DNA from 2 places in the Bacillus pretiosus genome. Region 1 is predicted to be linked to the other one. Evidence: riboswitches for the same ligand, from Rfam matches in the RefSeq annotation. Region 1 holds a riboswitch; the other holds the start of a gene.
What was found. A riboswitch is a leader RNA that binds a small molecule or an ion and turns the genes downstream of it on or off. The one in region 1 is predicted to bind magnesium.
Positions count from the first base shown of each region.

Region 2: another riboswitch for magnesium. It lies ahead of ACU8YW_RS27895 (FtsW/RodA/SpoVE family cell cycle protein); the one in region 1 lies ahead of ACU8YW_RS08005 (P-type ATPase actuator domain-containing protein).

Region 1 covers NZ_CM129593.1:1,517,912-1,521,111, forward strand. The annotation lists gene ACU8YW_RS07995 (glutathionylspermidine synthase family protein) at 1-652, shown strand, start outside; gene ACU8YW_RS08000 (DUF350 domain-containing protein) at 649-1,035, shown strand; M-box (ykoK) riboswitch at 1,161-1,326, shown strand; gene ACU8YW_RS08005 (P-type ATPase actuator domain-containing protein) at 1,669-2,394, shown strand; gene ACU8YW_RS08010 (5'-3' exonuclease) at 2,525-3,200, shown strand, end outside.
Region 2 covers NZ_JBRFUV010000002.1:130,860-134,059, forward strand. The annotation lists gene ACU8YW_RS27895 (FtsW/RodA/SpoVE family cell cycle protein) at 13-1,140, opposite strand; M-box (ykoK) riboswitch at 1,329-1,505, opposite strand; M-box (ykoK) riboswitch at 2,027-2,194, shown strand; gene mgtE (magnesium transporter) at 2,471-3,200, shown strand, end outside.

The DNA.
Region 1 (3,200 bases):
GCCAATGTCAGAACTTAGAATTACAAAAGATGCTTTAGTGGATAGGGATGGAGTACAGATTGATATTTTATATCGCCAAACATATCCGATAGAAGATTTAATTGAGGATCAAGATCCTGAAACAGGAGACTTCGTAGGTGTGGAACTGTTGCAACTTGTAAAAGCCGGAAAGCTTTTTATAATAAATCCTTTGTCAGCATTTTTACTTCAGCCAAAATCAATTCAGTGTCTGATTTGGGGGTTAGCAGAAGAAAAGGCCTTTTATACAAATGAGGAACAACAGTGGATTAAAGAATATATGTTACCTACATATTTAGAACGAGATTTATTTTTGGGAAAAGGTTCTTTCGTTCAAAAACCTTCATTTGGTAGAGAAGGAGACACAATTACCGTTCGCGATAAGGACGAAAATATTATGATTCAAAATGCACACCAAACGTATAAAGCGTCACTGCCGATATTTCAAAAGTATACAGAACTTCCAGTCGTATCTTTGGAAACAGAGGAAGGGATGGAGAAACTGTCGTATGTGTTTGGTTCGTTTTTAATTGCTGGAAAAGCGAGTAGTATCGGTATTCGCGCTGGGGAAAAAATTACGGGGAATGAATCGTACTATTTACCGGTAGGTATAAAAAAGGAGGAAAGTATATGATTAATTTTTTATTATATTTAGCAGTAACACTGGGCCTTTTATGCATTGGTCTGTTCCTCATGGAAGTGACAACGAAAGTAAAAGAATTTAAGTTAATGGCCCAAGGGAATAAGGCGGTAAGCTATGTACTTGGAGGACGATTACTTGGGTTAGCTATTGTTTTATATTCGACAGCAGCTAATTCCATTTCACTTCTTGATATGGTTTCGTGGGGAGCCGTTGGGATTTTGGCTCAAATTATCGTCTTTTATTTAGCTGAGTGGCTTACACCACGCTTTAATATAAACAAAAGTCTTGAAGAAGATAATCAAGCAGTCGGTCTTTTTCTTATGTTTTTATCGCTTTCCATTGGGATTGTAATTGCTGGTTGTATAACTTATTAAAACCTTTACGTTTAGACGTAAAGGTTTTTATTTTATATACGTTAGTTCGCCATACCTTTCGAAAAAATTGTAGGCTACTGTTGACATCTATTTTAAATAAGAGTAACATTTTCTATGTAATAAAAATAAGTCTCTGTTAGGTGAGGCTCCTGTATAGAGAAATGCTACTGCCCAAAAATGTCGAGAGACGCCAATGGGTCAACAGGAATGATCGAATTAAGGTTTTTCTTAACGTAGCTGGTAATGTACCTATGCTATACAGTGCTAAAACTCGGTGAGGGAGAGGTCCGTAGATTTCTAATTGTTTAGGAATCGTTTATTTGTGTATGCCATGACCTTTACTCTTTTCGGAGTAAGGGTCTTTTTGTTACAAATCTATGAGTAACTTCATAGTATAAACTATAAAATTAAACGAGGAGGTGAGGAGCATGTCAAATTCTGACTCGGTTCCGTTACCCATATACTTCAAATCAAAAATATATGATGTAGGCAGGAAACGACTTGTTCCTCCCTCTATATTTATCATAATGTAGCGTTTATATGCATGTTTAAGCGCTAAACACTGTTACGGTAAAGTGGATAAATTGAGAAACAAAGCGTTTCTTCCTATGTTGTACAGGAGGAGACGATAATATGTTATATGCAAACAAAACTGTGGGTAACACGTCATATAAATTAAGTAAAAAATCAATGAAAGAACAAACAATGCTTCAAAAAAATAAAGATTTATTAATTGAAATCGCAACGAGAGATGTAAAATCTGTATTTGCGTATTTTAAAACAACAAGAGACGGATTATCTATGAAAGAGGCACAAAAACGCATTCAAGTATACGGCCGAAACGAATTAATTTCAAAAAGAGCGCGTATTGCGGAAGTAATGATGAAGCTAAGTGGAATGATTCCAGGTTTTTCAAAACAACATGTGCGTGATGGATTACAATGTGAGAAAATTACTGTGTCTCGAGTAGAATGTTCTAGTGTAACAGGTTTAAACGGTGAATTAAAAATGATGAATGTGCCAGTACAAGAGCTTGTTCCTGGGGATATGATTTTTCTTTCAGAAGGTGATACAGTACCAGCAGATGTACGTATCATTTACGCGAATGATTTATTAGTAAATGAATCCGTGCTAACAGGAAAAGATGCAAGTATTGAGAAATTTGAAAGTTGCTATCACCTTGAGCGTAAACGATTTATTCCTTTAAAACGAATGAAAGACTATAATCCACTTGAACTTGAAAACGTATGTTTCAAAGGGACTCATATTGTTGGCGGAAATGCAAAGGCTGTAGTTGTTTCGACTGGGAAAAATACGTATACAGGAATTCTTCATACTTGTTGTAGTAGAACGTCTTAATGTGTAAATGATGCTAAATATACAAAAACAATGTATAATAGACAAAGTTGAAAAAACGTAGAATGGTAATCTATTTATATAACCTTACGTGATGACGTGGGGTTATTATTTTTTTGGTAGGAGAGGGATTATGAAAAAAGTATTATTAGTTGATGGTATGGCACTATTATTTCGTGCTTTTTACGCAACAAGTGTCTACGGACAATTTATGAAACGACAAGATGGTACCCCTACAAATGGGATTCATGGTTATATGAAACATTTATTAACAGCTATGCAAGCAATTGAACCGACACATATCGTAACATGCTGGGATATGGGTAGTACGACATTTAGAACAGAATCGTTCTCGAATTATAAAGCGAATCGTGTAGCGCCGCCTGAAGAATTAATTCCGCAATTTGATTTAGTTCAAGAAATGACTGCGAAATTGTCTATTCCAGTTATCGGTATGAAAGGGTATGAAGCGGATGATTGTATTGGTACGCTTGCAAAACAATACTGTAATGAAGCGGAAGTTTATATTTTAACAGGCGATACGGATTTACTTCAGCTTGTTGATAAGAACGTTACAGTTATGCTCTTGCGCAAAGGAATTGGAAATTACGAATATTACACACCAGAGAAAATCATGGAAGAAAAAGGCGTAGAGCCGTGGCAAATCGTGCATGCGAAAGCGTTTATGGGAGATACGAGTGATAATTACCCAGGTGTAAAAGGTATCGGCGAAAAGACAGCGTATAAATTGATTCAAGAGCATGGAACAGTAGCAACCGTACTAGAAAATGTAGCAACATTAACGAAAG
Region 2 (3,200 bases), on a different replicon from region 1:
ACATATAGAAAATCATATATTATAATTAATAAACTTAATTTTATTGAAAATTGAAATATTAAGTAATATTCCTATTGCTATTAAATTAACCATTAAAGAACTTCCACCAAAACTTACAAATGGAAATGGGGTACCCGTAAGAGGAAGTATTCCCGTAATACCGCCTAAATTAACAACAGATTGCAAACCAATCATACACCCTATACCAATTGCTATAAAACTTCCGAATGGATCTTCACATAGCTGTGCAATTTTTAGTGAGCGAAGAACTATAGCTAATACTCCGGCCATTATAATGAATACACCAATGAATCCTAATTCTTCAGAAACGATTGCCATTATAAAATCAGTATGTGGTTCGGGGAGATAACCTGTTTTTTGAATGCTATTTCCAAATCCACGTCCAATAATTCCTCCTGAGCCAATGGCAATAAAAGAATTTACAAGTTGATATCCATTTCCTTGTGCATCAACAAAGGGATTGATAATTGTAGTAATACGTGTCTTTTGAACATCTGACAAACTAAATTGAATCAAAAAATATAAAATAGGTAACCAAAAAATAGCACCTATTATAGTTCTTTTAATTAATAGATTTATATTTATTCCCGAGCAAAGAAATATGCTAAAAACTATACCTAATATTAAAAGTGCAGATCCTAAGTTTGGCTGTTTATAGATTAGGAAAAAAATTATAGCTAAAAAAAATAAAAGTTTTCCGCCCCCAATCCAAATTTGTTTAGCTAATCCTTGTCGCAATGCAAAAAAACGGGCTGTTACAAGTATTGTTCCTAATTTAAGAAATTCAGCTGGCTGTATTCCAAAGATCCATGATTGAGCATTATTTACCACCTTTCCTTTCCATAAAACCATAATTAACAAAAAAATCCCTCCAATCATAATACAGATTGAGACTATTCGTTTTTTCCATATTTCATATGGGAGAATAGCACAAACTATTAGCCCAATTGTTCCTAAAAATAGTTTTGTTAATTGAGAATCAACAAAATGCCTACTGTTATAACCGTAATGTTGAACAGCAACAATGGAGCTAGCGCTATACATCATGATAATACCTAAAGTACATGTTATGAATAGAGGGAGGAGCAATAGATAATCGAGTTTTATTATTTTTTTCATTTTAAAATCCTCCTGATTTACATTAACACTTAATATTACATTTGCTAATGAATAGAATCTTGTTCTCAACAAGTATTAAATAGTACTTTTGTTTTGAGAGATTCTATCGCTTACACCCTGTTTTCTTACGCAAAAATCCCCCTTAGTTACATACTAGGGAGGATTCAAAATGGCATGACTAAATAAAGCTTTTCTCCCCCTAGTAGAGCTTTGGCACTATACAACGTAAAGTAATGGAAATTCATTACTTAGCTATCTTAAGAAGAGCCTTAATCCGACAATTCCTGTTCTACCCATTGGCGTCTTTCGACATTTTTGGGCAATAGCCTGTGTTTGTATAGGAGCCTCACCTAACAGGTTTAGCAATATAAATTTTATGTGTTTGTTCGTGTAGCCAGCATAAATACTTTTTTTTTGCTTGTCAAGTAAACGTATTGCTAACTTTATATTCTTTATTGCTTTATAAATCTTTGAGAAATGATGTGAGAAATTATATTTAATTGTCTCATATAGATACATATTTGCGACTTGGAATGTATAATTTGATTAAGTAGTTTAACCATATAAATTTGATAAACAGTAAAGAAGATATTAATCATAAAATAAGATTTTTTGAAGAATGTTCTTTTGAAGTACGGTATGACTAATGATGTAACTGCTGCTATAAAGTCACGAATTAATCATAAACAATAAGTTTCTTATACGAAATTTCATATGTTTTATAACGTTTTTTTGAACTAATTGTATTTAAATTTTAAATCTTTTAAGCTGAATTTCAAATTTGTAATAGAATCTAATTACATTTCTCTAAAAAAGAATTTTTTATGAATCAAATCGAAAGTTAGTTGACAAATATTAAATTCTGGTTTAAATTTTGAAGTAATTCAATAATCTTTGTTAGGTGAGGCTCCTGTATAGAGAAACGCTGCTGCCCAAAAATGTCGAGAGACGCCAATGGGTCAACAGGAACGGTCGGATTAAGGCCCTTTTTAATGTAGCTGGTTATAAAAACCTATGCTATACAGTGCTAAAACTCAACGAGGGAGTGGTATACGATTTGATAGAAAGGCACCTCTGGGATTATTGCAGAGCTGTCTTAATAATCATTTATTTGTATTGTAAAAAAACCTTTACTCCTTTTTGAGTAAGGTTTTTTTTTGTTTAATGTTATTTATTTTTATCTTGTCTATATTCAAAAAGGAGGTAGTTCTTAATAAATTGATTGCAATGTAACTATTAATGCTCTAATCAAAATTTTAGACAGATAAAATAATACAAAACCACTCATGAAACTCTAGAGTCTCCCTTAGCAATATGAGGAGGAGTTAACATGAAGAAATTATTAAATGAATTACTTGTAACCCAAAATGATTTGGATGCAGATAAAGTTTTACGTCATCCGTCGTATGATGTTGCGCAAGAAATAAAACGGTTTTCAATAGAAGATCAAGTCATATTACTAGATAAGATTCCTGTATTAAAAAGCTCAAAAATTCTACAACATTTGAGTACAGAAGAAAAATATAATATCTTAATTCACTTATCTGAAAACAAAGCTAAAAAGTTACTAAATTTACAACCGATTGATGAAACAGTAGATTTACTTCTAGCGGTTCATCCGGAAAAACAAGCTAAATTAATGGCGTATCTAAATAAAATTACAAAGCATAATGTGAAAAAATTAATGGCTTTCAAACCTGAAACAGCAGGTAGTCTTGTCACAAGTGATTTTGTTGCAGTTAGAGGGAATTGGTCAGTAAAAATGACATTGAAGTACATTAGGGAACATTCTAAAAATGTAGAATCAATTTCTTATATTTATGTTCTTGATAGTCATGGTTATCTTAAGGGAATCGTTTCCATTCATGAGTTATTACTAGCAGCAGATGAAGAGATATTATCCAATATCATGATTCGAGAGGTGATTTCAGTACCTGCTGAGGTTGATCAGCAAGAAGTTGTAAAAAAGCTACTGAATTATAATTTAGCAGCAATACCTGTAACAACAGCAAATAATGAAATGATTGGTATTATAACATTTGATGACGTAATGAATGTTA